One region of the Pseudarthrobacter oxydans genome, then DNA from elsewhere that is predicted to be linked to it. Evidence: predicted binding sites of a transcription regulator. Region 1 holds the regulator's gene; each other region holds the start of a gene.
The links. Region 1 encodes HrcA, which represses chaperone genes, less so after heat shock. Its sites were predicted from a motif close to TTNGCACTCGNNNNNNNCGAGTGCNAA; they were not measured.
Positions count from the first base shown of each region.

Region 2: the regulator HrcA is predicted to act here: its motif matches at 4,450-4,476, upstream of groES (co-chaperone GroES).
Region 3: the regulator HrcA is predicted to act here: its motif matches at 4,019-4,045, upstream of groL (chaperonin GroEL).
Region 4: the regulator HrcA is predicted to act here: its motif matches at 5,544-5,570, upstream of SMD14_RS00730 (Hsp20/alpha crystallin family protein).

Region 1 covers NZ_CP139438.1:2,311,305-2,318,634, reverse strand. Annotated here, with positions in the region: gene lepA (translation elongation factor 4) at 1-1,312, shown strand, start outside; gene hemW (radical SAM family heme chaperone HemW) at 1,349-2,578, shown strand; gene SMD14_RS10485 (DUF4870 domain-containing protein) at 2,644-3,066, opposite strand; gene SMD14_RS10480 (DUF3097 domain-containing protein) at 3,215-4,063, opposite strand; gene hrcA (heat-inducible transcriptional repressor HrcA) at 4,240-5,253, shown strand; gene dnaJ (molecular chaperone DnaJ) at 5,332-6,459, shown strand; gene SMD14_RS10465 (16S rRNA (uracil(1498)-N(3))-methyltransferase) at 6,462-7,256, shown strand; gene SMD14_RS10460 (GerMN domain-containing protein) at 7,285-7,330, opposite strand, start outside.
Region 2 covers NZ_CP139438.1:3,103,397-3,110,726, forward strand. Annotated here, with positions in the region: gene SMD14_RS14060 (ATP-dependent DNA ligase) at 4-1,527, opposite strand; gene SMD14_RS14065 (dihydrofolate reductase family protein) at 1,606-2,208, shown strand; gene groL (chaperonin GroEL) at 2,311-3,921, opposite strand; gene groES (co-chaperone GroES) at 3,999-4,292, opposite strand; gene SMD14_RS14080 (DMT family transporter) at 4,519-5,451, shown strand; gene SMD14_RS14085 (hypothetical protein) at 5,379-5,756, opposite strand; gene SMD14_RS14090 (class I SAM-dependent methyltransferase) at 5,811-7,094, shown strand; gene SMD14_RS14095 (shikimate 5-dehydrogenase) at 7,078-7,330, opposite strand, start outside.
Region 3 covers NZ_CP139438.1:861,566-868,895, forward strand. Annotated here, with positions in the region: gene SMD14_RS03985 (siderophore-interacting protein) at 1-306, opposite strand, end outside; gene SMD14_RS03990 (uracil-DNA glycosylase) at 321-1,091, opposite strand; gene SMD14_RS03995 (DUF3263 domain-containing protein) at 1,219-1,548, shown strand; gene SMD14_RS04000 (LytR C-terminal domain-containing protein) at 1,599-2,249, shown strand; gene SMD14_RS04005 (cold-shock protein) at 2,447-2,653, shown strand; gene SMD14_RS04010 (ABC transporter substrate-binding protein) at 2,650-3,933, shown strand; gene groL (chaperonin GroEL) at 4,222-5,850, shown strand; gene SMD14_RS04020 (extracellular solute-binding protein) at 5,941-7,251, opposite strand.
Region 4 covers NZ_CP139438.1:172,030-179,359, reverse strand. Annotated here, with positions in the region: gene SMD14_RS00765 (isoprenylcysteine carboxylmethyltransferase family protein) at 1-159, opposite strand, end outside; gene SMD14_RS00760 (DUF2933 domain-containing protein) at 149-421, opposite strand; gene SMD14_RS00755 (hypothetical protein) at 533-973, opposite strand; gene SMD14_RS00750 (F510_1955 family glycosylhydrolase) at 1,365-2,246, shown strand; gene SMD14_RS00745 (universal stress protein) at 2,928-3,383, opposite strand; gene SMD14_RS00740 (erythromycin esterase family protein) at 3,455-4,783, opposite strand; gene SMD14_RS00735 (DUF4383 domain-containing protein) at 4,889-5,356, opposite strand; gene SMD14_RS00730 (Hsp20/alpha crystallin family protein) at 5,686-6,153, shown strand; gene SMD14_RS00725 (MBL fold metallo-hydrolase) at 6,307-7,330, shown strand, end outside.

The DNA of each region.
Region 1 (7,330 bases):
GGGCGTTGAAGCGCTGCTGGACAAAATCGTCCGCGACCTCCCGGCTCCCCAGGGTGACGCCAATGCCCCGGCCCGCGCAATGATCTTCGACTCCGTCTACGACACCTACCGCGGCGTGGTCACCTATGTCCGTGTGGTGGATGGCATGCTGCACCCCCGCGAGCGCATCCAGATGATGTCCACGCGGGCCACGCACGAACTCCTCGAGATTGGCGTGAGCTCCCCGGAGCCGACGCCCTCGAAGGGCCTGGGCGTCGGCGAGGTGGGGTACCTCATCACCGGAGTGAAGGACGTCCGCCTGTCCAAGGTCGGCGACACCGTCACCAACCTCGCCAAGCCGGCCGCTGAATCCCTGCCCGGCTACGCCGATGCCAAGCCGATGGTCTTTTCCGGCCTGTACCCGCTGGACGGCACGGACTATCCGGTGCTGCGCGATGCACTGGAAAAGCTGATGCTCAACGATGCCGCCCTGGTCTACGAGCCGGAGACCTCCGCGGCACTGGGCTTCGGGTTCCGGGTGGGCTTCCTGGGACTGCTCCACCTTGAAATCACCCGCGAGCGGCTGGAACGCGAATACAACCTGGACCTGATTTCCACGGCCCCCAACGTGGAATACGAGGTGACGCTGGAGGACAAGAAAGTGGTCCACGTGACCAACCCCAGCGAATACCCCTCCGGCAAGATCTCCGAGGTCCGCGAGCCCATGGTGTCGGCCACCATCCTTGCGCCGAACGAATTCGTCGGCGCCATCATGGAGCTGTGCCAGAGCCGCCGCGGCGTCATGGGAGGAATGGATTACCTCTCGGAGGACCGGGTGGAAATCCGCTACCGCCTGCCGCTCGCCGAGATCGTGTTCGATTTCTTCGACATCCTCAAGTCCAAGACCCGCGGCTACGGCTCGCTCGACTGGAAGGCCGACGGCGACCAGGTGGCGGACCTCGTCAAGGTCGACATCATGCTCCAGGGCGAACAGGTGGATGCCTTCTCCGCCATCACGCACCGCGACAAGGCCTACGCCTACGGCGTCATGATGACCACCAAGCTGCGCGAACTCATTCCCCGCCAGCAGTTCGAGGTGCCCATCCAGGCGGCCATCGGCTCCAGGATCATCGCCCGGGAAAGCATCCGCGCCATCCGCAAGGACGTCCTGGCCAAGTGCTACGGCGGCGACATCTCCCGTAAGCGCAAACTGCTGGAGAAGCAGAAGGAAGGCAAGAAGCGCATGAAGATGGTGGGCCGCGTTGAGGTCCCCCAGGAAGCCTTCATTGCTGCGCTCACCACGGACGAGTCCAAGGACAAGGCCAAGAAGTAGTGGTTACAGCGGCCGGCGCCACCGGAGGCCCCTGCAATGCCTAGCACTCTTCCCCTCGGCGACCCGGCGCCGTCGGACGGTCTCCTGCCTCCCCAGGCGGCTGACGGTGCGGCGGGCCGGGCGTTCGGGCTTTACGTCCACATTCCGTTCTGTGCCGTCCGCTGCGGCTACTGCGACTTCAACACCTATACCGCCACAGAGCTCGGCGGCGGGGCCTCGCAGGACGCCTATGCCGTCACGGCCGCCTCCGAAGTGTCCCTGGCAGCCAGGGTCCTGGCGGAATCAGGGCTTCCTGCGCGCCCGCTCAGCACGGTGTTTTTCGGCGGCGGCACACCCACCCTGCTTCCCGCCGAGGACCTCGCCCTGATCCTGCGCCGCGCCATCGGACAGTGGGGAATCGAGGCCGGCGCCGAAGTCACCACGGAGGCGAACCCGGACTCCGTCACGCCTGAATCCCTTGCCATCCTGAAGGAAGCCGGCTTCACCCGCGTCTCCTTCGGGATGCAGTCTGCTGTGCCGCATGTCCTCAAAGTGCTTGACCGGACCCACACGCCCAGCCGAGTCCCGCAGGTTGTGCAATGGGCCCGGGACGCGGGACTGGCTGTGAGCCTGGACCTCATCTACGGCACGCCGGGGGAGTCCCTGGACGACTGGCGCTACTCCCTGGAGACGGCACTGTCCTACCAGCCGGACCACATCAGCGCCTATGCGCTGATCATCGAAGAGGGAACCAAGCTCGCTGCCCAGATCCGCCGGGGCGAGGTTCCAGGAATCGACGACGACGACCACGCCGACAAGTACGAACTCGCCGACGACCTCATCACCAAAGCCGGCCTGGGCTGGTACGAGGTCAGCAACTGGGCCCGCACGCCGGAGCAGGCCTGCCGCCACAACCTCGCCTACTGGCGGGGCGACGACTGGTGGGGGATCGGCCCCGGCGCCCATTCGCATGTGGGCGGCGTGCGGTGGTGGAACGTCAAACACCCCACGGCCTACGCCGGACGCCTCGCACAGGGAGTGTCACCGGCGGCCGGCAGGGAAACCCTGGACCAGGAGACCCGGAACGTCGAACGTGTGATGCTCGAGGCCCGTCTCCAGTCCGGTCTCGAAGTATCGTCGCTGGGCCAAGAAGGACGCCATGAGGTTGCGGGGCTGATCGCGGACGGCCTCGTGGATCCTGCTGCCGCGTTCAGGGGCAGGCTGGTCCTGACCCTCAAGGGCAGGCTGCTGGCAGACGCGGTGGTCCGCCGGGTCCTGCCGGACTGAACGGCACAAAGCAACGCGGGCCCGCGCCCGCCAGGGAACCCCGCCGGCGTGGACCCGTGCAGCCGCTACTTGATCCAGCGCAGGTTGTACTGGTAACGGTGCGGCTGGCCACGGTTGACATGGATGCCGGCCGCCACCGAGAAGCAGGTGAGCGCAATCCAGATGAGGGTGGCGATGACGGCAAAGATGTTGCCGATCACGGGGACGAAGACCACCAGGATGTTCGCCAGCAGGGCAGCAATGGTGGGCGGCAGGCTGAAATTCAGGGCTTCCTTGGATTCCTGTGCCGTGAAGGGCCCGCGGTCCCGGAAGATCAGGTAGATCAGCAGCGACGGAACGCAGCCCAGGATGCCCCCGAAGTGCGCCATGGTGGCCCATTGCCGGTCTTCGCTGGCTGTCAGGGGCAGCGCATTCGCGGGAACGCCGTGGTACTCCGAACGGCCCTGGCCGCCCGGGCTGTCCCTGTGATCACGTGCGTTTTCTGCCACAGTCTGTTCCTTCTGAAGTGCAATGGTGCCGGCTAAGAAAGCTTATTGGGTGCGGCGGCCTGCAATGTTGCAGGATCCGCAGTACCAAGAATACTTGGTACCGGCCCCATACCTGCCCGGGATGCGCGGGCCGGGGCAGAACCGTCCTTCAGGGCACGGTGAGGAAGTCGATGACTTCTTCGACCCTCCCCAGCAGCGAGGCTTCCAGGTCGGCGTACGTTCGGACGGCGCCGAGCAGTTTCTGCCAGCCAAGCCCGATGTCCTCCTTTGTGGCATGGGGCCAGCCGAACGCTGCGAGGATGCCGGTCTTCCAATCCTGCCCGCGCGGCACTACCGGCCACTGCTCAATGCCCAGGACCGCGGGCCGGATGGCCTGCCACACGTCCACGTAAGGGTGACCCACAATCAGGACGTTCCCTGCAGCTCCCGGCGAGGCCATGACGGCGTCCGCAATGCGGGATTCCTTGGAATCCGGCACCAGGTGGTCCACCAGGACGCCGAGGCGCCTGCCCGGTCCGGGCCTGAACGCTGCGACGGCCCCCGCCAGGTCATCAATGCCGTGCAGTGGTTCGACGACGATGCCCTCCACGCGCAGGTCGTCTCCCCAGACCTTTTCCACCAGTTCGGCGTCGTGCTTTCCCTCCACCCAGATCCGGCTGGCCTTGGCCACCTGTGCCCGCTGGCCGGCGACGCGGACGGACCCGGAGGCGGTCCGGCCGGCGACGGCGCCGGCGGCCTGCCGCGGGGCCGGGGGCAGGAGCTTGATGGCCCGGCCTTCGAGGAGGAATCCGAAACCAAGCCGGAAGGACCGGGATTTACCGCGCCGGTCCTCCAGGGCAACCACGTGCATGCCGCCGGACTTTTCCACCCGGGTCACGGCGCCCACCCAGCCGGACTGGACGTCCTCAAGGACCATTCCCCGTTCAACGGGAACCTCGGGCAGTTCAGTCTTTGCGGGAGCGGACAAGTCGCGTGGGCCCCAGTTCTGGTACTGCATGGTTTCACTCCGCCTAGCGTTCGGTCACAGGTCCGGATTTCGCCCGGAGCGGTACCAATGCTAGCAACGGCGGGAGTCATAATAGACTGTTAGCACTGAGGCATGTCGAGTGCTAACCCTTGAGGTGGCACAGCGCGGGCGGCGCGGCCGCCCCGAACCCTGGATGGAGGTGGAGTGTGAGCGAGCCACGCAAACTTGAAGTGCTGCGTGCAATCGTGGAGGACTACGTCCACTCCCGGGAACCCGTCGGGTCCAAGGCCCTGGTGGAGCGGCACCATCTCGGTGTGTCCAGCGCAACGATCAGGAACGATATGGCCGCCCTGGAGGAAGAGGGCCTGATCACCGCTCCGCACACCAGCGCCGGACGTATCCCCACTGACAAGGGTTACCGGCTGTTCGTGGACCAGATCTCGGCGGTCAAACCGCTGTCCCAGGCCGAGCGCAGGGCCATCCAGTCGCTGCTGGAAGGATCTGACGACCTCGACGACGTCCTTGACCGCACGGTCCGCCTGCTGTCGCAGCTGACCAACCAGGTTGCCGTGGTCCAGTATCCGCACCTGAGCCGGGCACTGGTCCGCCATATCGAGTTCGTCCTCCTCGCGCCGCGCAAGGTGCTGGTGGTGCTGATCGCCAACAGCGGCAAAGTGGAACAGCGCGTTATCGACGTCGGCCAGGACCTGGGGGACGACGCCCTCGCCACCCTGCGGGCACGGTTCCTTGGCTCCCTTGCCGGCACTCCGCTGAACCAGCTCGCCCAGTCCCTGCCGGCAGTGGTGGCCACAGCCGGCCCGGGGCAAAGGCAGGCCGCCCATGCCCTCGCCGTCGGCCTCGAAGGCCTGGCCCAGAGCAGCAGGGAAGACCGCATGGTCATGGCGGGCACCGCCAACCTTGCGCGTTCCAACGTGGACTTTCCGCTCAGCATCGGACCGGTCCTGGAAGCACTCGAGGAACAGGTGGTCATGCTCCGCCTGCTGAGCGAAATGGCGCAGGACCACCGCGGGGTGGCTGTCAGCATCGGCCGCGAGAATCCCTACGACGGCCTTGCCGAGGCGTCCGTCGTTGCCACGGGGTACGGTCCGGACCACATTGCGAAAATTGGTGTCCTGGGACCAACCCGGATGGACTATCCCACCACCATGGCCGCAGTCAGGGCCGTTGCCCGCTACCTTTCGCGGATCCTGGGACCCTGACGTTTTCCCGTTCCCGGGCATGCAGATCATTTCCCGCAGTCCAACTGCAGGCAGTACAACAAGGAAGAGATACGAACTTTGAGCAGCCACTACGACGTCCTTGGAGTCTCACCGGAGGCCACGGGAGAAGAGATCAAGAAGGCCTACCGCAAGCTGGCGCGCACGCTCCACCCGGACGTCAACCCGGGTGAGGACGCGTCGGACCGCTTCAAGGCCGTGACCCACGCCTACGAGGTTCTTTCGGACCCGCAGAAGCGCCGCGTCTACGACACCACCGGCAACGAGAACGGCACGGACAACGGCTTCGGCGGAGGCAGCTACGCCGGCCAGGGATTCGCGTTCCAGGACATCTTCGACACCTTCTTCGGGGCCGGCGGAACAACGGGCCCGGCTTCCCGCGTCAGGCGCGGCCAGGACGCACTCATCAGTGTCCGCATCGAACTCCGCGACGCTGTCTTCGGCGTCAACAAGAAGCTGGAAGTGGACACGGCCGTCACGTGCCCCACCTGCGAAGGTTCGTGCTGCCGGCCGGGAACCCATCCGGAACGCTGCGACATCTGCGGCGGCAGCGGCCAGGTCCAGCGTGCCGTGCGCTCCATCCTGGGACAGGTCATGACCGCCGCCCCGTGCGGTACCTGCGAGGGCTTCGGCACCGTCATCAAGGACCCCTGCAATGAGTGCAGCGGCCAGGGACGCATCCGCAGCCGCCGTTCGCTGACCATCAAGGTTCCCGCCGGCGTAGCCACCGGAACCCGCATCCAGCTTTCCGGCCAGGGCGAAGCAGGTCCCGCCGGCGGTCCCGCCGGCGACCTCTACGTCGAGATCCGCGTGAACAACGACGCCACCTATGTCCGGGACAACGACGACCTCCACGCAACCCTGCACCTTCCCATGACCGCTGCAGCCCTGGGCACCGAGGTGAGCCTGGAAACGTTCGACGGACCGCAGGAGATCGACGTCAAGCCGGGCACCCAGTCCGGCGAGATCATCACCCTTCGCGGACTTGGCGTGACCCACCTTCGCGGGTACGGGCGCGGCGACCTGAAAGTGCACCTCCAGGTCGAGACTCCCGCCAAGCTGGACGCCGCGCAGGAGGACCTCCTGCGTCAGCTTGCCAAGATGCGCGGTGAACAGATCACCGAGGGCAAGCTTGCGGCCAGCGGGGGCATGTTCGCCAAGCTCCGGGACCGGCTCGGTAACCTGTAGCGGTGAGCAACCCGGTCTTTTTCACTCCTCCCGGTTCCCTTGACCAGCTGGTGGCGGGGGAAGTCTTTGTCCTGGAGGGGCCCGAGGCGCGGCACGCCGTCACGGTGAAGCGGCTTGCCCCGGGCGAGCCCGTTGACATCGTGGACGGCGCCGGGACGCGCATGAGCGGAAAGGTGCTTGCGGCGTCCCCCTCCGGGCTGGATGTTGAATGCTCCTCCCTGGCCGTTGAGCCGCAGCCGGGGACAAGGCTGGTGCTGGTACAGGCGCTGGCAAAGGGCGACCGCGACGAACTTGCCATTGAGACGGCAACCGAACTCGGGATCGACGCCGTCATACCCTGGCAGTCCGAACGGTCCATCGTCCGCTGGAAAGGCGACCGGGCCGCGAAGGCCCACGCCAAATGGCAGTCCGTGGTCACGGCAGCCGCCAAGCAGGCGCGCCGCGCCTGGGTTCCCGAGGTGCGGCCCGTCGTCGACACCGCCGCGCTGGCCGGCCTCGTGGAGGCCGCAGGGCTTGCCGTCATCCTGCACGAGGACGCGGTTAGGCCCTTGCGGACAGTGCTGGAAGCATGGCAGCGCGGCGGAACCCCAACGGAACCCCGCGAAATCTTCCTGATCGTTGGGCCGGAAGGCGGCATCAGTCCCCGGGAAGTAACCCGGCTCTGCGGCAAGGGTGCTGTCACGGCCCTGCTGGGGCACCATGTGCTGCGCTCATCCACCGCCGGCCCCGCCGCCGTCGTGCTTGCCAGCGACGTCCTGGGCCGCTGGGCGGCGCATGCTGCCGAGCCTGCCGGTTGAGCAGGCCGCCGAAGCTGCAGCGTGCGGGCTAGCGGACTTTGAAAGCCCGCGAGTCCTCGTTCTGGTCCGGCTGC
Region 2 (7,330 bases), 790 kb from region 1:
CGGCTACGGCCGCAGCAGCCCCCGCAGGGTCTGGATGGTGTCCGCTTCCGCGGCCGGCTTGTCGTCCCGGTAGCGTTTTACGCGCGCGAACCTCAGCGCGATACCGCCTGGATAGCGGGACGACTGCTGTACACCGTCGATGGCAATCTCGACCACCGTGACCGGCTCTACCCAGACGGTGCCCGCCGTGCGCCGCACCTCGAGTTCCTGGAACCGCCCGGTCTGCCAGCGCAGCCGCTCATCAGTGAGGCCTTTGAAGGTCTTGCCCACCATGACGAAGCCGCCGGGATCACCAAACTCACCCGTGGGGTCCAAGGCGCCAAGGTGCAGGTTGGACAGCAGCCCGGTGCGCCGGCCCGAGCCCCATTCGCAGGCGAGCACCACCAGGTCGTAAGTGAGCACCGGCTTCACCTTGATCCAGTTGGAGCCCCGGCGGCCGGCCGCGTAAGGGGACCCCACGGCCTTCACCACCACGCCCTCATGGCCGGCGGCGAGTGCATCGCGCGACACCCTTTCGGCAACAGCCGCGTCCGCCGTGATCTCCCCGGGGATCCTGTGCCCGGGCACGATGCTTTCAAGCACGCCGATGCGGGTGGACAAGGGTTCATCCAGCAGGTCCCGCCCGTCAAGGTGCAGCACGTCGAAGAACCACGGATGCAGCAGGGTCTCGCGTGCAGCGTCCGCCCCGAACCGGGACATGGTTTCCTGGAACGGCCGGGGGCCGCCGTCCTCGTCCAGGGCGAGGGTCTCGCCGTCGAGGATCACGTCCCGCACCCCAAGTCCTCGCACCACCTCCACCACCTCAGGCAGCCTGTGGGTCACTTCCGCCAAGGTGCGTGTGTAGATGCGCACGTCGTCGCCGGTGCGGTGCACCTGGATGCGTGCGCCGTCGAGCTTGTATTCCACGGACGCCTCCCCGGTGACCTCCAGCGCCGCGCCGACGCTGGCCGCGGTTGAGGCGAGCATGGGCTGAACGGGGCGTCCCACGACGAGTCCGACGTCGTCAAGCTCGGCAGGCGTTCCCGTGAGCGCCAGGACGGCGGTGTCGCCCAGGTCGCCGGAGAGCATGGCCGCCCGGCGCACGGCCTCGACCGGCCGGCCGGAGGCACGGGCAACCGCATCCGCCAGGACGCCTTCGAGCGCACCGGTCCGCAGTTCTCCCAGCAGCACGCCGGCGATGAATGCCTGCTCGCGTTCAGTAGCTGCCGCTGTGAGCGTCCTGAGGGTCGCAGCACGTTCTGCTGCCGATCCCGCGCCTGCTGTTGCGAGCAGCCGGTCCAACGCCGCATCGAGGTCTGCGACAGTAAGCCTGGGCTCGGCGGCCGGCTCCCCCATGGCCGCTGACATGCCGCGCCAGCCAATCCCTACCCGGCCCTGGCGCGGCCTGGCAGCCAGCAGGCCCACCGCCGTCGCGATCTCCGCGGGCTCGAGGCGGCGCAGCAGGTGGGCCAGTGCGTCCACTTTCGCCAGCCGGGACCGGGTGGACGCGACGGCATCCGAAGTACTCACGAGCTCGTCGAGCAGCATTGCCCCAGTCTGCCACGGCTGTTGTGCCGCGGGCGGCGGATGCTGGACAGGGCCGGAACTCCGTCCCAAAATGGGCTGGTGGGGATCATTATCGCCAACCTGTTCATCACCCTCGACGGCGTCTACCAGGCGCCCGGCGGCCGCGAGGAGGACACTGCGGGCGGCTTCGCCTTCGGCGGCTGGCAGGCGCCCGTGTCCGACGACGAGGCTGAAGCGGCCATCGAGGCTGAGATCAGCCAGATCGACGCCCTGCTTCTCGGCCGGAAAACCTACGACATTTTCGCTTCGTACTGGCCCCGCCAGTCCGGTGATATCGGGGGCACGCTCAACCGGGTGCCGAAGTACGTTGTCTCCGGCACCCTCACCTCTCCGGGCTGGGCGGGCACAAAAGTCCTGCCGGATGCCACGGCCGCGGGCCGGCTGCGGGAGGAATACGACCAGGTGCACATGTTCGGCAGCGGCGTCCTCATCCGTTCGCTGCTCGCGGCAAACGTACTGGACCGCCTCCACCTCTGGCTCTATCCGATAACCCTCGGGCAGGGCAAGCGCCTGTTCGACGCCGGGACCATCCCTGCGTCCTTCCGCCTCGCGGAGCCGGCACGCAGTTTCCCGAAGGGGGCGGTGTCGCTGGCCTACGAGCGCACCGGCGACGTGGAAACGCAGGACATGCCGGGAGCGTAGAGCGGATGCCCTGAACGGACGGCCCCGGGGCAACAAAAAACCGGCCCAGCGGAGGCTGGACCGGTTTTTTGCGTTACACGGTTGCCCGTGCGCAGCTACTTGCTAGTGGCTGTGTCCCGCGTGCTCGTCTTCCTCGGCAGGCTTCTCGACAACCAGGGTCTCGGTGGTGAGAACCAGGGCAGCGATGGAAGCCGCGTTGCGGAGGGCCGCGCGGGTGACCTTGACGGGGTCGATGACACCGGCAGCGATCAGGTCCTCGTACTCGCCCGACTTGGCGTTGAAGCCGTTGTTGGTTTCGAGCTCGGCAACCTTGGCGGTGATGACGTAGCCGTCGAAACCGGCGTTCTGGGCAATCCAGCGCAGCGGCTGGACCAGCGCGCGGCGGACAATGCCCACGGCAGCGGCGGCGTCGCCTTCGAGTGCCTTGACGGCCGGGTCCTCATCCAGTGCCTTCAAGGCGTGGATCAGGGCCGAGCCACCGCCGGCCACGATGCCCTCTTCCAGGGCAGCTCGGGTGGAGGAAACAGCATCCTCGATGCGGTGCTTCTTCTCCTTGAGCTCAACCTCGGTGGCTGCGCCAACCTTGATGACACCGATGCCGCCGGCCAGCTTGGCCAGGCGTTCCTGGAGCTTTTCACGGTCCCAGTCGGAATCGGTGCGGGTCAGCTCGGCGCGGAGCTGGGCCACGCGCGCTGCCACGTCTTCGGCCGAGCCTGCGCCGTCAACGATGGTGGTGTTGTCCTTGGTGACGGTGATGCGGCGGGCGGTGCCCAGCACCTCAAGGCCGACGGTGTCCAGGCTGAGGCCCAGTTCCGGGGACACAACCTGCGCACCGGTGAGGGTGGCGATGTCCTGCAGCATGGCCTTGCGGCGGTCACCGAAGCCGGGAGCCTTGACGGCGACGACGTTCAGGGTGCCGCGGATGCGGTTGACGATCAGCGTGGACAGTGCCTCGCCCTCAACGTCTTCGGCAATGATGAACAGCGGCTTGGAAGCCTGCAGCGCCTTTTCCAGCAGCGGCAGGAATTCCTGGATGCTGGAGATCTTGCCCTGGTTGATCAGGATGAGGGCGTCCTCGAGGACTGCTTCCTGGCGTTCCGCGTCCGTGACGAAGTACGGGGACAGGTAGCCCTTGTCGAACTGCATGCCCTCGGTCAGGACCAGTTCGGTCTGCGTGGTGGAGGACTCCTCGATGGTGATCACACCATCCTTGCCCACCTTGCCGAATGCCTCGGCGAGGAGCTCGCCGATCTCGTCGCTCTGGGCGGAGATGGCTGCAACGTTGGCCACCTGGGTGCCTTCAACGGGGCGGGCGTTCTCCAGCAGGCGGGCGGCGACGGCCTCAACGGCAACCTCGATGCCCCGCTTGATCTGGCCGGGAGCTGCGCCTGCAGCCACGTTGCGCAGGCCTTCCTTGACCAGGGCCTGCGCCAGGACGGTTGCCGTGGTGGTGCCGTCACCGGCAACATCGTTGGTCTTGGTTGCGACTTCCTTGGCCAGCTGCGCGCCAAGGTTCTCGTAGGGGTCGTCCAGTTCCACTTCGCGGGCGATGGTGACGCCGTCGTTCGTGATGGTGGGAGCGCCCCACTTCTTGTCCAGGACGACGTTGCGGCCGCGGGGGCCGAGCGTCACCTTGACGGTGTTGGCGAGCTTATCGATGCCGGCTTCAAGAGACCGGCGGGCAGCGTCGTTAAACGCAAGCTGCTTTGCCATGGTTTTGTCCTTTCAAGACAGAACCCCGCGCAGCCGACCAGCAGAATGCATGACCAGCGGCACGGGGATCCGGAGAGTTACTTTACGACGATCGCCAGGACGTCGCGGGCGGACAGCACGAGGTACTCGGTGCCGCCGGTCTTGACTTCGGTTCCGCCGTACTTGGAGTAGATAACGACGTCGCCAACGGCTACGTCGACAGGAACGCGGTTGCCGTCCTCAAAGCGGCCGGGGCCTACTGCAACAACTTCGCCTTCCTGCGGCTTCTCCTGTGCGGAGTCCGGGATGACCAGGCCGGAAGCCGTGGTCTGCTCGGCTTCGAGCGGGCGGACAACAATACGATCCTCAAGAGGCTTAATAGAGACCGACACTCGGACCTCTCCTTCTTCGTCAGCAAATTCGTGGACTGGAAAGCTTTCCGCCCTGGCTGGCAAACCGTCGTCGCGGTGCCGGCAGCAGCCAGGCTGGCAGCTCTTCATGTGTTAGCACCCTCCTAGGGAGAGTGCTAATGATGACTCTATGTAAGGCTTAGCACTCGGTCAAGGCGAGTGCCAGCGTTTCGTCATGGGCGGACACCAATCCATGTACATTTGACCGGTGCGAGCAGCCCTGTACCTGACCCTTGCCACCCTCTTCTGGGCGGGTAACTTCGTTGTAGGCCAGGCCGCCATGGAAACCATGCAGCCGCTCCAGCTGACCTTCTGGCGCTGGGCCCTGGCTGCCGTGCCGCTGCTGGCCCTGGCACAGGCGGTGGACCGGCCGGACTGGCGCGCTGTCCTGCGCCGCTGGCCGATGCTCCTGCTCCTGAGCTGCCTTGGGATGAGCGCCTATACCCTGCTGCTCTACAGTGCGCTGGGGCACACCTCAGCCCTGAACGCCTCCCTGGTAACGGCTGCGAACCCGGCCCTGATCATGGTCCTGGCCGCCATCCTGCTTCGGGACAGGCCGGGTCCCCTGAGCTGGGTGGGCGTTGCCCTGGGCCTGGCAGGCGTCCTGCTGGTCCTCACCGGAGGCAACCTGCAGCGGCTGCTGACTTTCTCGATCGATGCCGGCGAATTGCTGATCGTGGCCGCCATCACCGTCTGGGGCTTCTATACGATCATCGCCCGCAGGCTCTCCGTCCCGGCGATTACGTCCACCGCGGTGCAGGTGGCCATGGCGGCGATTGTCCTGGTTCCCTTTGCGGTGGCCACCGGGGCAGGGCTGCCGGCCACCGCCTCGGAGGGCTGGTCGCTGGCCTACATTGCCCTGTTCCCCTCCTTGGGTTCCTACCTGCTCTGGAACCTTGCACTCAAGCGCACCACCGCTGCCAATGCGGGCAACTACCTGAACCTCATTGCCGTCTTCACCGCGATCATCACGGTGGCCCTGGGCCAGCCCATCACGGTCCCGCAGGTCCTGGGCGGCGTCCTGGTCATTTCCGGGGTCCTGCTCACCAGCGCGGGCGGCAGGCCACCTCAGCGGCCCAGGTCGTCGAAGTCGACGTCCTCTCCGCCGTCGGCCCCGCCTGCGGAGTTCCGCCCCCGGTAGAGGAGGAAGGCAGAGACCAGGGCGGTCAACAGCGACGCGGCAAGGAAGACGACGCTGCCGGCCCGGGCTCCGTCGTACAGCCCCCGGATGTCGCGGGCCTCCTGGGTGTCGTCCTTGATGTCGTTGCCGCCCACCGAATAGACGGTGGCGTTGAAGGTGTCCAGGAAGAAGATGATCACCAGGAGCGCCAGGCACACCACCGCCACCACGGAACCTGCGATCAGTGCCGGCCGGGCGAACCTCGCCGGGCCGCCGTCCCCGGGTTGGTGCTGACGGGGCTGCTGCGGACCTGCACTCTGGTTCATGGCTTCAACACTATCGGCATAGCGGCGGCCCGCTCCTCCACTAGGCTGGAACCCATGGCTCACGCTCCCCAGGACCAGATTGCACCGCTGCTCACCCCTGAAGGCTGGGAGCTCCTGGCGTCCCTGGGCCCCTACCAGGAAGAGAAGTCCTTCGAGCTGAACTCGGCCCTCCGCAAGGCCGGCCACTCCCCCGAACTGGTTTCCGCCGTCCTGACCCAGTCCCGGCTCCGCACCAAGGCCGCGGCGAAGTTCGGTGAGTTCGCCCGCAGCATGCTGTTCACCCAGGCAGGGCTGGAACAGGCAACCCGGCTGAACGTCGCCGCCCGCCATGCCCAGAGGTTCGCCGAGGCCGGAGTCCGCCACGTGGCGGACCTGGGCTGCGGCCTGGCCGCGGATTCGCTGGCGCTGGCTTCCATGGACATCAACGTCACCGCTGTGGAGATGGACGAGACGACGGCGGCCTGCGCCACGGTGAACCTCATTCCGTTCCCCAACGCCACCGTGGTCCACGCAGACGCCACGGCGGTGCCGCTGGACGGGGTCGACGGCGTCTGGCTGGATCCCGCGCGCCGGGTCACTTCGACGTCGGGCACCAAGCGGATCTGGGACCCTGAAGCCTTTTCGCCGCCCTTGTCCTTCGTTGAGGGCCTGGCCGCGTCCGGCCTGGCCGTCGGGGTCAAGATGGGCCCGGGCATGCCGCACGAGTCCGTTCCGGCCGGCTGTGAGGCACAGTGGGTTTCGGTGGCGGGCGACGTCACCGAGGTTGCGCTGTGGTTCAACGCAGTGCGCCGGCCCGGAGTCCGCCGGGCCGCTCTGGTGCTCGGCGCCCGGGGCGCGGCGGAGCTTACCAGCGGAGAAGACTTCGGCGCCGGTCCTGCCGCTCCGGTGGGGCCGGTGGAGGGCTACCTCTACGAACCGGACGGCGCGGTGATCCGGGCCGGCCTGGTGGCCGACGTCGCGCTGCAGCTTTGCGGACACCTGGTGGATGAGCACATCGCCTATGTGTGCGCACCGGAGCTGGTGGATACACCGTTCGCGCGCGCCTACAAGGTCCTGGACGTGATGCCCTACAACGTCAAGGCGCTCAAGGCCTGGGTGAAGGCAGAGGGCATCGGGGTGCTGGACATCAAAAAGCGCGGCACCGCCGTCACTCCCGAGGAGCTCCGCAGGCAGCTCCTGCCAGGGGGGAAGAGCGCAGCCGGAAAGAACTCCGGCAAGAAGGCCGGGACCAAAACAGCCACCCTGGTCCTGACCCGTATCGGGGAGGACCGGGTGGCCATCGTGGTGGAGCCGGTGCCGGGCACTGCCCGCGAAGAAACGGCTACTGCGCGCGCATGAACTCTTCCGCCGCGCGCACCTGCCCGGCAGTGGGCCGGATGCCGGTGTACAGCACGAACTGCTCCAGGGCCTGGATGGTTGCCACTTCCGCACCGGTAATCACGGGTTTCCCCGCCGCCCGCGCAGCCTTGACCAGCGGCGTCTCGGCGGGCAGCGCAACCACGTCGAACACCACTTTGGCGGCGTCGATGGCTTCCTGCGGGAAGGCCAGGGCACCTGCCTCGGATCCGCCCGCC
Region 3 (7,330 bases), 1.4 Mb from region 1:
GAGCTCCCTGGCCAGGGGATCCACCCAGCGGAGCGTGTACGTGCGCGTGAAAGGCCATTGTTCCCGCGGCATGCTCTCGCGGATGCTCCACAGATCCAGCGGGGAGGGGTAGGCGACGCCCGGTTGCGGGAAGACAATTTTTACGTACCGGTCAACGAAGCCGTTGTTGACGAAGTCCGCAAAACCGTCCCCGCCGGCAACAATCCGCACCATGTGGGGCGAGAGCTGTTCCCGGCGCAGAACTGCGAGGTTGACCTGCGGGCGGCTCTTCTTGGTGGCGCTGGTGGCGGCGGGAACAATGCTCATAAGGCAAGCCTAAGCTAGGCTACCGGCGGAAGCTCCCAGGTTACGCCCGGGGCACCCTGCTCCCGCAGCAGCTCGTTGACGCGGCTGAACGGCCGCGAACCGAAGAAGCCGCGGGACGCGGACAGGGGGCTGGGATGCGCGCTGGACACGGCCGGAACCCCCGGCAACAGCGGACGCACGCTCTCCGCGTCCTTTCCCCACAGCACGGCAACCAGCGGCAGGCGTGACCCGTCCGGAGCCCGCCGCCCGGCCACGGCCTGGACGGCCGCCGTCGTAATCTCCTCCCAACCTTTCCTGCGGTGCGACCCTGCGGCTCCGGCCCTTACAGTCATCACGCGGTTCAGCAGCAGCACACCCTGCCCGGTCCAGGCGGAAAGGTCGCCGTGGACCCTCGCGGGAATTCCCAGATCCGCCTCCAGCTCCCGGTAGATGTTCGCCAGGCTCCGCGGGATGGGCCGGACGTGCGGATCAACGGAGAAGGCCAGGCCGACGGCATGCCCCGGCGTGGGGTACGGATCCTGCCCCACCATCAGGACTTTCACCTCCGCGAGGGGCTGGCGGAAAGCCCGCAGGACGTTCGACGGCGCCGGCAGCACCGTGTGCCCGGCCGCCTCTTCGTCGGCAAGGAAAGCGAGCACGCCGCGGAGTCCGCTTTCCACGCCCGCCAAGGCGTCTGCCCAGTCAGGCGCCATCAGCTCCTTCAGCGGCAGCTGCGCCAGTTCGGCGAAACCCTGCCCGCGCGCCGGATCCTGCGCCAGTTCGAAAAGGGCATCTGATTCAAACACCGTCCCATTCTCGCAGGGCGGCCGCCGGCCCCGGTCCGGCAGGCCGCCCGGCACAAATGACAACAGTGTTATTCGTCCGTAGCATGGGGGTCAGACATTTTACGTAACCAGCAAGGGAGAGTGCGCCGTGGCGGAACCAGCTCGGGAGCACCTGCCGGAGCAGGAACAGCGGAACGCCCTCCTGCCGGATTTCACGCTGCGGGATTCCCCCCTGAGCGAGCGTGACCAGCAGATGCTCGCCCTTGAACGGCAGTGGTGGAAGTACGCCGGTGCCAAGGAACAGGCCATCAGGGAACTCTTCGATCTCTCCGCGACACACTACTACCAGCTCCTCAACGCCCTGATCGATACCGAGGATGCGCTCGCGCATGACCCCATGCTGGTCAAGAGATTGCGTAGACTACGTACGTCGCGTCACCGTGCACGCACTGCACGGCGCCTGGGGTCCGACGCATAAGACGCTCACGCTGGTTCCTCAGCAGCAACACACAAGGATGTCTCTTTCCCATGACCAAATACGCCCGCGATGAATTCGACAAGGTCCCGGAGACCGCGTCGCGACAAGGTGTCCATCGCACAGCCTCTGCTCCGTCACGGGTCCGGCTGTGGCCCGTCCTGGCGGTGGGATGCGTTGCCCTGGCCATCGGGCTGGTTTCCTTCCTGATCCTGCCCAAGCTGGGGTTTGCCGGTCCGGCAAGCCAGGCCTCGTCGAGCCTCGAAGCAACACCGCTGGCCGGAACGGGGTCGACGCCCTCCGCCGCGCCGGACGCGTCCGTCACTCCCCCCGCTGAGCCCTCCGCCGCGCCTGAAACCGCCGGATCCGAAACGGTCCCCGCTGCCGGGACAGGGTCCAGTAGCCGCCCCACGGCGCAGGCTGCGTCCGTAGACAAAACCCAGCCTGTGGCGGTCTACAACGCCGCCGGGACCGCCGGGCTGGCAAGCCGAGTAGGCGGAACCGTGCAGGCGGACGGCTGGCCCCTGGGACAGGTAGGGAACTGGGCGGGAGCGCCGCAGCAGGGCTCCATCATTTTCTACTCCGGCCCAGCCCAACGGGCCAACGCGGAAGCCCTCGCGGAACTCCTGGGCGTCCCCACCGTGGTGAGCAGCACCGACTTCCAGGTTCCCCTGGTGGTTGTGCTGGGCCCGGGGTACCGGTAAGCCGGGTTCTTCCATCAGCCGCGCTGCCTTGGGCCACACCCGGTCCGGGGCCCGGCGTTACGCCTGAATAACGTTTGCCGACGGCACCGCCGGGGGCCTGCGGCACCGACCCGCATTGGCTAGAGTAAATCCCGGGCTACGGCCCGGCGCCGGGGCACCCCCGCAGCATCCCGGACCTTACGGAAAGAGTGGTCACCATGGCACGAGGAACCGTCAAGTGGTTCAACGCGGAAAAGGGCTACGGCTTCATCACCGTTGACGGCTCCAGCGACGACGTCTTTGTCCACTGGTCTGCTATCGAAGGCGAAGGTTACCGGGCACTGGACGAGGGACAGCGCGTGGAACTTGAAGTCGGCGAAGGCGAGAAGGGCCCACAGGCGGAAAGCGTCCGGCCGGCCGAGTGAAGCATCTGATTGTCCCCGCCGGGACCCTCCGTCCTGCGTTTGCCGCGGCCCTCTGCTGCACGCTGGCCCTGACCGCCTGTTCCGGGGTAACCGGAAACGCACGCCTGGAAACAACGGAAGCCTCCGGTGACGGGACGCTGCGGGTAGGCCTCATCCTGGACAATGCGGGGGAGGGCAGCTTCCTGAACGCGCCCCAGGCGGCCGCCGCCAAGCTCGCAGTCAAAGAGATCAACGCTGCCGGTGGGCACAAAGGCCGGCCCGTGGAGCTGCTGCCCTTTGAAGCCGGCCAGGATGCAGCGTCGCAGGCCCAGGCTTTGGTCCAGGCCAAGGCGGACGTGGTGATCGGCCCCACCGACTCCAGCCACGCCAAGGCCGTCGTGGACATCCTCTCCCGGGCCAGGACGCCGCTGATCTCGCCGGCCAACACCGCGGCCGGGCTCAGCACCATCCCCAGCGGCGGATACTACTTCCGGACGGCGGCCGCCGACGTCGCGCAGGGACCCGTGCTGGCCAAGCTCGCCAAGGACGCGGGCGCCGCCACCATCTCCCTGATGTTCCAGGAAGGCGCCTACGGCAGCGACGTCTCCGCCGCCGTCGCCGATTCCGCAGAACAGGCCGGACTGGAAGTGGTTGCCACAGCCGGGTTCAAGCCGGGTGAAGCGGGAAGCGCCGCTGCCGCCGCCCGCGGGGCGGAACCCGACGCCGTCATCCTGGTGGCCCGCGACGGCGCGCAGGGCGCCCTGGCTGAACTCAACAACGCCGCCCTGGCCGGCTCGAAGATCATCCTCAGCGACGGCGCGTTCGGCCGGTATGCGTCCAAGCTGGGTACCAAAGCCCTGGAGGGTGCCCGCGCCGTTGTTCCCGGCGAGCTGCCATCCGCCGCCTTCCAGGAAAGGCTCCTGGGCATCGATCCCGGCCTGAAGGACGTGTCCTTCGCCGCGGAAACGTACGACGCCGTGACCCTCGCAGCCCTCGCGGCAGCCAAAGCAGAGGACGACTCGGGCCGCTCAATTGCAGCGAACCTCATCGCCGTGTCAGGCGGGACTGCCGCCGGCAAGGATGGCGGGACTGCAACGGTGCCCGGCACGCCCTGCCCCAGCTACAAGGAGTGCCTGGCGGCGAAGGCCTCCGGTACCGGCATTAATTACGACGGCGAATCCGGCCCGGTTGCCTTCGACGCCAACGGTGACATCACCTCGGCGACGTTTACGGTGTTCACCTACGGGGCAGACAACAATCCAACGCCCACCGGCCGTGAAACTGCAGGCCGCGCCGGCTGATCGCCCTCGGCGTAGAGATGCCTGCCAGGGCGCTTTCCGCGCGTCATTCGCTTGCACTCTCCCGTGGGGAGTGCTAATTATTGAGTTAGCACTCTGACGTACCGACTGCTAAAGCAAAGCTGGTTCCGGCCGGCGGCGCGCGGCACCGGGCGAGGAGCGAAGAAACACCTCACTGGAGTGAGGCCCGCACCCGGGGGCATACAGAGGCCGCCGGCAAAGGGTCGTCCGTCGCGGGCACTGCAGCGAAGGTTCATTCTTAACGACTGTCCCGAAAGGACTACTGCCGTTATGGCCAAGATCATTGCATTTGATGAAGAGGCACGCCGCGGCCTTGAGCGGGGCCTGAACATCCTCGCCGACGCCGTTAAGGTCACCCTCGGCCCGCGTGGACGCAACGTCGTCCTCGAAAAGAAGTGGGGCGCCCCCACGATCACCAACGATGGTGTTTCCATCGCCAAGGAGATCGAGCTGGACGATCCCTACGAGAAGATCGGCGCCGAGCTGGTCAAGGAAGTTGCCAAGAAGACTGACGACGTCGCCGGCGACGGAACCACCACCGCCACCGTTCTGGCCCAGGCCCTGGTCAAGGAAGGCCTGCGCAACGTTGCCGCCGGTGCCGACCCGCTGTCCCTCAAGCGCGGCATCGAAAAGGCTGTCGAAGCCGTCACCCGCGAGCTCCTGGCTTCCGCCAAGGAAATCGAAACCAAGGAAGAGATTGCCGCTACGGCATCCATCTCCGCAGGGGACGAGGAAATCGGTGCGCTGATCGCCGAAGCCCTGGACAAGGTGGGCAAGGAAGGCGTCATCACGGTCGAGGAATCCAACACCTTCGGCCTGGAACTCGAGCTCACCGAAGGCATGCGCTTCGACAAGGGCTACATCTCCGCCTACTTCGTCACCGACGCGGAGCGCCAGGAAACGGTCCTCGAAGACCCGTACATCCTGATCGTCAACTCCAAGATCTCCAACGTCAAGGAACTGGTTGCTGTCCTCGAAAAGGTCATGCAGTCCAACAAGCCGCTGCTGATCATCGCCGAGGACATCGAGGGCGAGGCCCTGGCCACCCTGATCGTCAACAAGATCCGCGGCACCTTCAAGTCCGTTGCCGTCAAGGCTCCGGGCTTCGGTGACCGCCGCAAGGCACAGCTCGCCGACATTGCCGTCCTCACCGGCGGCCAGGTCATCTCCGAGGAAGTCGGACTCAAGCTGGAAAACGCCGGCCTGGAACTCCTGGGCAAGGCACGCAAGGTTGTGGTCACCAAGGACGAGACCACCATCGTTGAAGGTGCCGGCGACGCCGACCAGATCGCCGGCCGCGTGTCCCAGATCCGCGCCGAGATCGAGAACTCCGATTCGGACTACGACCGCGAGAAGCTGCAGGAACGCCTGGCCAAGCTGGCCGGCGGCGTTGCAGTGATCAAGGCCGGTGCCGCAACCGAGGTTGAGCTCAAGGAGCGCAAGCACCGCATCGAAGACGCAGTGCGCAACGCCAAGGCCGCTGTTGAAGAAGGCATCGTTGCCGGTGGCGGCGTGGCCCTCATCCAGGCCGGTGCCAAGGCATTCGCCAACCTGCAGCTGTCCGGCGACGAGGCCACCGGTGCCAACATTGTCCGCGTTGCCATCGATGCTCCGCTGAAGCAGATCGCCTTCAACGCCGGCCTGGAGCCGGGCGTTGTGGTTGACAAGGTTCGCGGCCTGCCCGCAGGACACGGCCTGAACGCCGCAACCGGTGAGTACGTCGACCTGCTGGCTGCCGGCGTGAACGACCCCGTCAAGGTAACCCGCTCTGCCCTGCAGAACGCGGCTTCCATTGCCGGCCTGTTCCTCACTACCGAAGCTGTTGTTGCCGACAAGCCGGAGAAGAACCCGGCCCCCATGGGCGGCGGCGACGACATGGGCGGCATGGGCGGCTTCTAAGCCCTCCTGCCGGGCTTTGTCCCGCTGGAAACGAATGCGGCCCCCTCTCTTGAGGGGGCCGCATTTGTGTTCCTGGAGAGTGCCTGGCTTTTACTTCCGGGCGCTGGACAGCATTCCCTCGACTTCCCTCTTGAAGGCCTCTGCCGCTGCCTGGGGAGTCAGGCGGTCGTAGAGAACCTCATCGGTGTACCGCTTGATGACGTTCTGTACGCTGCCCGCGCCCACCGGAGGAACGGGCGGCGCGTCCTTCATATCCGGAGCAATGTCCTTCAGGAAGCCCACCACGGTGGTGTCTGCCGGTTTCAGGGACGGTGTGATGCCCTTTACGATCTCCGTGTTGGTGGGCACGCCGCGGTCCGTCATCAGGATTGCGCCGGCTTCCGGGCTGTTCGCCAGGTAGTTGATGAAGGTTGAGGCGGCTTCGGTGTGCTTTGACCGTGAGGAAGCGGACCAGAACATGGTGGGCTTGTAGTACATGCCGTTCTCAGCGGCAACACCGTCGAGGCTAGGCGCACGGAGCATCTTGATGCTGCTGCCGGTAGTGGACCCGAGCGATCCGAGCTGGTTGGTCCACCACCATGCCATCCCCACCCTGTTGGTGCCGAAGAGGCTTTCTTCCAGGCCCGCGCCGGAGTCCTCGGTAGCCACCGTGGCCGGCGGGCTTGCCTTGGAGTCGCGCTGTTCCTTGAGCCGCTCCCAGAAGGAAGCGGCCGTTGCAGTGTCGAAATCGAGCTTGCCGTCCTCGGAGTAGAGATTCTCCCCATGCTGGCGAAGCCAGATGATCAGGTCTGCCTCGTTGCTGCCATATGCTGCGCCGTAGTTCTTGCCGTCTCCGGCGGCGCTGATCTTCGTTGCAGTCTCAATGAAGTCGTCCCACGTCCATGAGGTGTCATCCGGAAGCGGAACGTTTGCTGCCTCGAAAACCTTCGTGTTGGCCATGATGACGTAGGCGTTCCGGCCGGTGCTCAGGCCGTATTGGGCGCCGTCGTACTGGCCCGAGGCCAGGGCTTCCTTGTCGAGTTTGGAGGTATCAATGCCGCTTTGCTTGGACAGATCCAGGAGCGCCCCGCGGCCGCCGTATTCGGCAATGTACTTCTGGTCCATCTGGATCACGTCCGGCGCGTCGTTGGCCGCGGTCTTGGTGGCCAGCTTGTCCCAGTAGCTGCCCCATTCGCCCGGCTCGGACTCAATCCTGATGTTCGGGTGTTCCGCTTCAAAGGCATCGATGACCTTTTCGGTCTGGGCGTTGAGGTATTCGTTCCCCCACCAGGCGAAGCGCAGGGTTACTTGCTCATTGCCCTCGGAGCCGGAAGAGGAACCGCAGCCTGTGGCAAGGAGGGAAAGGGCGACGGCTGCTGCGCCGAGCTGGAACCTTCTCCGGCGGAGGGTTGGAATCGTCATTGATATGCCTTCCTAATGGCGGGGCGCTTCTCTTGGGTGGACGCTGGCGTCGGGTTGTCGGCAGTGCCGGCCGCTGAGA
Region 4 (7,330 bases), 2.1 Mb from region 1:
CATCTCGGTAAAGAGCGCCACGATGAAAGCAGAGAAACCGCCCAGGGCGCGCCAGTCCAGCTTCGTCCTGGGCCGGACAAAACTGAACGCGAAAATGATGAACACGGCCGAATTGAGGATAACCAGCCACCACAGGTCATACCCGTAGTCAGTGGGCATGCCCGGCACCCCCTCCGGAGTGCCGCCGGCCCGCACCACGGCCAGCGCCACCGTGACCGGCATGGCCGTGGCCGCCATGCATGAAGAGATGCATCGACATCATCAGCACCACCCACAGGTACGGCAACGCGTCCAGGACATGCAGCCAGTGGTTCGTGACCAGGTACACCGCGGTGGCCGCGATAAGGACCGTCAGCAGCCCCTGCGCCCAAGGCCCCGACGGCCTGGGTATGGGAAGCTGCGGCTCCGGGCTAGTGCTCATACCGGAAAGTATTGGCCGCACCACGGCACGGGGAAAGGGTCAAACGGCCCGAGGAAAACAGATGTTTCCCGGATGCCCCACGACCTGGCGCGCTCACACGAACACGGGCGTTCAGTGGCCGCCGGTATGCCCTCCGGTGTGATCCACGGTGGGCACCGGTCCGGGGGTTATGTCCGTCCCGGTGCCGCTGATCGCGGGACCTATGACAAACGCGGACAGGGAAAACATGGCGGCGAAAACCAGCAGTCCCAGCACCGGTGCGATCCAGCTGCCAAACCGCCGGTAAAGCCGGACCAGCAGGGGAACCGATGCCAGAAGCCCCAGCGCGCCGAAAAGTGCCGTGCCGCCGGACCCTGCCACCAGGGCAGTCCCGGCGAGCAGGCCGATGTGGTGCAGAACGTGCGGCAACAGCCCCATGATCAGGCCGACGGCGCCGACCACAGTGTGCCATAGCGCCTGGATCCTGCCCCGGATGCCCGGTCCGGCAGGAATCGCTCCGCCCCGCGCCCCCGCTCCCCGGTGCATGTGGTGGGAGGAATGGTCAGCGGTCACGGCTATCCTGCTCACCCCGGGCATCCCGGGAGCTGTGCCCGGACGGTGCAGAACCATCCAAGCCCGCCGCGATCCTGAACAGTTCACCGCCTATGACTTATGCCCTTCAGGAGGTGCCTGCCACTGTTGCCCCCCAGTGTGATGCCAACCTCAAGTACACCGCAAGGGCCGAAACTCCCTACCCGCCCGGCCGGCTGACCGGGGTGAAACGGAACCCGCCGCAGGCTCGTTGTACCGGACAGCGTCCTGCCATTGGGCCGATAGTCTTGAACATAAACGTTGTCCGCGAAGGAGGACCCATGACCGAGCCGGCCTGCGCCCCTGCGGTTGCCACGCTTCGCCGCGCAGGACTCCCCGCGGCTGTTCCGGCCCCGATGACCGGATCCTCGGCATGCGTGTTCTGACCACCGGCAGGTTCTCGGCCGCGTTCACCGCCGCTGCCCTCCTGCTTACCCTCTCCGCCTGCGTCCCAGGCGCTACACCCGGTAGTCCGGGCGCCGGCCCTGTCCCGGCAACCGCCACCTCCGGGCTGCCCAGCTCCCATGTCCACGGCCTGACCGTAAACCGCAAAACGGACCAGGTGCTGCTTGCCACCCATGAAGGCCTGTTTGACGTCACCAAACTACCGGGCACCAAAATTGGCGCCACCAACGATCTGATGGGCTTTACCGCCGCGGCTGACCAAGGTGTCTTCTACGCATCCGGACATCCCGGCCCCGGCTCCGATCTGCCCAACCCCATGGGCCTGATCAGGTCCGTCGATGGCGGCAAGACATGGGAACAGCTCTCCCGACAGGGCGAATCTGATTTTCACGCCCTCGCCGCCACCGCGTCCGGCGTCGTCGCCTACGACGGGACGCTTCAAACCAGCCCGGACGGAAAAACCTGGACCCCGGCAAGGGCGGGCTTCGTTCCGGCCGTCCTGGCAGGCACCCCGGAGAGCGACACCGTTCTGGCCACCACCCGCGAAGGGCTCCAGCGCTCCACCGACGGCGGGAAAACCTGGGAACTAAACGCCACAGCCCCCATTGTCCAGTTCGTCGCCTTCGCCGGCGCCACGGAGGTCATCGGCGTCGAACCCGGCGGGACCGTGCATTACTCCGCCGACGCCGGAAGAACCTGGACCCGCACCGGCCAAATCGAGGGTCAGGTCCAGGCAATGACAGCTGTAACCGGCGCTGAAGGCAAGCCACGGATCTGGGCCGCGACCGCCGAAAGGCTCGTCGTTTCCACCGACGGCGGAGCCAGCTTCCGGGCCGCCGATTCCTCCTGAGCCGCCAGGCTCTGCCGGCTTCGTTGCCTTGAGGATGGCCAGCCGGCGCTGATGACCACGACTGCGCTACGGGGTTTGGGGAAACGGCAGGGAACGGCTGCTCTGAGCAGGGGGCGTGGCCTGGCGCCGACTAAGGGGAAGCCCCATCAGCTAGGCTGAAGGGGCTTCGACTGTTTTGATTCCGTTATGACGAACATCATCTCCCGAACTTGCGGGAATCCCGGCGCTTCCTGCCTCGTCACCGGCAGACCACCATGGATCAGATCCACGGCGTGTTCCAAGGTTCCCTGGTTGTTCGTTCCCGTCCTTCTTTCGAAGAACGTATAACTAGTTTCTCGCCTACTTTTCGGTACCGCAAGGGCAATTCCAGTGGATTTGGGGCGTTCCCGACGGCACCTGCGCATCGCTCGAACGCAGGGATTCTGCTTGCAAGCGCCGCGCAAGTCCTTAAGCGCAGAACCTGCAGGTACCTTCGCGATCTCGCTAAGAGAAGGCCCGGACATTCTCATGTCCTGAACGACCCGGCGTCATCTGATGGTTACCTGCAGGCGATTTAAGTCTACGCCCGGACTGCGCCCTACAACAGGGCACGGTCCGCATCGCATCCCGCGGGAACTGCATCTTTGTGCCGGCTGGAAGGGGCATGTCCATTGGGACCAGTGAAGGGAAGCTCCGGGGAGGTCACGCCCTGGAGTGGACCACCAGAACAGGACATTGTGCGTGATTGACGACCTGCGTCGAAACCGAGCCCAGGTGCAACCCGGGAAAACCGCCATGACCCCGGGAACCGACGACGATAAGGTCCGCGTCCTTGGCGGCGTCGAGTATTGCCGAAGCGGGTGAATTGGTATTGACGAGGTGTCCTGCGGCGGTCACGCCTCCGTCTGCAGCGGTCTTCAGCGCCTCACCCTGAAGCGTCCGCGCGGCTTGCTCTGGAGACTCTTCGGCGGCAATTTCGCCTGCCGCCGTTTCCAGGACAGCCGGATACCACGCCAACGGAGCCTTGTTCCAGGCTGTGACGAGGCGGAGCTGGCCGTGGCGCTGGCGGGCCTCATCCATGGCCCAGTCCAGTGCTGCCCGGGAATGCCCGGAACCGTCAAAACCAACAATAATCAAGAACGAACCGGTGCTGGTCACTTGTCTTTCCTTTCGATCGCCTCGCCGGGCCCTACCGCAATCAGGGTTGCGCTTCTGTCTCGAGGCATCGCTTAGAAGCCTGTCGGTTCGGTTTCGAGCTCAGGTTCGCTGGGCAGGTGTTCATGGTGGAGCGGCCGCAGCGCTGTTGTTTGCGGGAACCACAGCAATGCGTCGTAGCGGTGGCCCATGGTCGTGGGGACGTAGTTGCCTTTCTCGCGGTCGGGGTTGTAGACAACCCCGATGGCGCGGTGGCCGCGCCAGGAGGAGAGCCAGTGGCCCGCCCGGTCCGGTCCGAACACGAGAGTGGACGGGCTTTCGAGGGCCGCGTGGAGGAGGTCTTCGTGGCTTCCGGGTACGGCTGCCGGGACGTTCATGACCTCTTCCGGGAGACCCCAGGCCGGCGCGGCAGTGACGGATCCCCCATAGGACGCGAAGCCGACAAGGACTACTGATCCGTGATGGCGCAGGCGCATGAGTTGGCCGATGTTGACCATGCCGTCCAGCGCCATGTCCGTTGCCCTGGCGTCGCCTATATGCGTGTTGTGCGCCCAGACCAGTCCCTTGGAGCCGGGGCCGTGGTGGCGTGCCAGCCGGTCTATGGTGTCGCTCATGTGGTGGTCCCGGATGTTCCAGGATTGCCGGTCACCGCGGATCATGGTCCGGTAGTAGCGTTCGGCGTTTGCCGCCACGACGGCGTTCTGCACTGCGTCAAAAGCTACAGCATCGTCCTCCACCCGGCCGAAGGTCTGCCGGTGCACCTCGGCCAGAAGCATCACCACGTCCGCCTCGCAGGATCGTGGTACCAGGCGGGTGTCCGAGGCATACCGCTGGGGGTTTTCCCGGAACGGTACAAAGCACTGCCAGGCCTTCATTGCTGCCGGCATGGCCTCGGGTGCGTTGGCGTTGAGCCAGCCGAAGATTTCCCTCAGGGAATCCCAGAGGGAATAGACATCCAGTCCGTAGAAGCCGGTGCGCTGTTCTTCCGGTCGGGCCAGATTCCATTCGCGCAGCCAGGTGAGGAACTCTGCCACTTCCTGGTTGGCCCACATCCAGGTGGGCCACCGCTCGAAGCCGGCCAATAGTTGCCGGGCATCGAGGTTCTGGTCGGTTTGGCCGCGGACCCAGCGGTTGATGCGCCAACAGTCCGGCCAGTCGCCCTCCACCCCAATCCAGCTGAATTGGTGTTCCTCGATGAGACGACGGCTGAGGGCTGCCCGCCACTGGTAATACTCCTGCGTGCCGTGTGAAGCCTCGCCCAGGCAGACGAAGCGTGCCCGGGCACATAAATCCACCAGGCCGTCCAGGTGTCGGGACGCCGTTAGCAGCGGCCGGGCCAGGGCCCGGATCTCGTCCAGTTCCAGCCCGTGGGGATGGTGCCGGTCCCCGGTCCCGCGGTTCACAACATCATCCCTCGCACGTCATTGGACTGTTTCCCTGGCAAGCCGGCTGCTTCCCGGGTGCATCGGGATCCGCAGGACAGACGGGCGGATCAGCAGCCGGGCGGATCAGCGCGCTTTCGCTTGGCCGGTACCGCGGCCAAGCAAGATCCCCACGGCGAGCATGACGACTCCCAGAACGACGTGGAGCCAGTTATCTGCCGTGTTCACTGGGATGAAGTTGGCAGACGACGCCTGGTCAATCAGCAGCCCGTAGAGCCAGATCACCAGATAGAGGGCGCCCGCACCGATGAGGTAGTACTTCGACTGGAGTGCGGACCTGCCCATGAGCAGGCCGGCGGCTCCGAAGAGCAGGTGAACAATGTTGTGCAGGATGGACACCTGGAAAATGCCGAGGAGCATCGCGCCGGACCCAGTGCCGGCAAAAGTCATTTCCGCATAGTTCGTGGTGACCCCGGGGATGAAACCGAGGACGCCCACCAGAGCGAAAACTGCTCCAGCGCCCAGGGCTGTGATTTCGAGGGGCGTGCGGTGGTGGCGTGCGCCGATTCCCGGATGTGCTGATGATGCCGACATGGCTTTCTTCCTTGTTTGAAGGGGTGGAATCTTTGGTGCTCGAGTGCGGCCGCCAGCGGGGAGTGGTGCAGCGCCACGCTGGTTATGCTTCCAGCTTCAAGCTACGGTTGCCTGGCTTTCAGAGGCTTAAGTCCTTAGGTCAGTGAAGGTTAGGGATGAAGGGCGAAAACCGCTATTTTCCGGGCTCCGGGCATGAACGCAGACCGTGTGCGAAGGCTCCCGGGAGGAGGGTCTTTTGTCCCTATCTGGACCACATCCGCAGGTGTTAACTGGATTGACACCGGCCCCTCACGCGGCCCTTTGCCTGCATGGAATCTGGAGAACCCGTCATGTCTGATCTGCTCAAATGGTCCCCTTTTGCATCGACCCGGTGGACCTCCCCCTTCAACACCGTATTGCGATCCCCGGCCGAGCTGCTGGACTCCGTAGAGCGCATGTTCGACTCGGCAACAGGCCCCGCCCCCATCCGGGTCGAAGAGTTCGTCGACGGTAAAACGCTTGTGGTGCGTGCTGAGATGCCCGGCGTCGATCCGGACAAAGACGTCGAAGTGACCATGGACGACGGGTTCCTGCGGATTCGCGCCGAGCGCCAGGAAAAAGAAGAGCACAAGGACAAAGGACGCTACCGGTCGGAGTTCCGCTACGGGTCCTTCAGCCGGAACATCCCGCTCCCTGAAGGGGTTAAGGAAGAAGACATCAAGGCCACCTACGTCAACGGGGTCCTGGAAGTCCGTGCCCCGCTGCCCGAGCAGGGCCTGCCCGCGGAGCCGAAGAAGCTCCCCATCACCCGCGGGTAACCTGGCAGCGCCCCACAACCACACCGGCACCACCGTTGTGCCCCGCAAAATCACCGCCGAGCTTTGCGGGGTCGTCGGCCAGCCGCTTCCCAGGATTCCCACGGCTGACACCAGGAAGCCTCTGAGCTGAGTGAGGTGTCCGAAGGAGCTGCTATGAGAGAACAGCATCCCCCGACGCTGCGGTTTCTCGGCGCAGCCGACACAGTGACAGGTTCCAGATACCTGATCCGGTCGCAAGGCCACCGGGTCCTTGTAGAGTGCGGCCTGTTCCAGGGCTATAAACACCTTCGCGACCGTAACCGCGTACCTTTCCAGGTCAGTCCCGCGAACATCGATGCCGTTGTCCTCACCCATGCCCATCTGGATCACAGCGGATACATCCCTGCACTGGTGCGCGACGGATTCCACGGCCCCGTCTATGCCACACCGGGCACGGCCGAACTGTGCAAGCTGCTGCTTCCCGACAGCGGATACCTCCAGGAAGAGGAAGCCCGCTACGCAGACCACAGGGCATCATCAACCCATCACCCTCCCGTGCCCCTCTACACAGCCCAGGACGCCGTCCGATCGCTCGACAGTTTCAAAACCCGGGACTTCGACTCTCCGTTCCCCCTGCCCGGGGGCATTGAAGCAACGTTCCTTCCTGCCGGCCACATCCTCGGCGCGGCCCAGGTGCACCTCCAACTTGCCGGCCGGACTATCCACTTCACTGGAGACCTGGGGCGGGCCGATGACCCCCTGATGTACGCGCCGAGAGCGCCGGGGCGCGTCAATGTACTGGTCACCGAATCCACCTACGGCAACCGGACACACCCGCAGGGCAACCCGGAAACTGAACTCGGCGACATCATCACCCGGGTGGCCAAGCGAAACGGCGTCATCATGATCGCCGCGTTCGCCGTCGGCCGGGCCGAAACGGTCCTGCTGCACCTGTCGCGGCTTCTCGCCAAACATGCGATCCCCTCCATCCCCGTCTACCTCAACAGCCCAATGGCAATCGACGCATCCGGCATGTATCAGCGCCATCGCGAAGAACACAGGCTCAAGCAGGACGAATTCGAAGCCATGTACAAAGTGGCCACCCCCGTCCGCAGCCCCGACGAGTCAAAACTGCTCAACCTGCGCGGCGGACCCATGATCATCATCTCCGCCAGCGGCATGCTCACCGGCGGCAGGA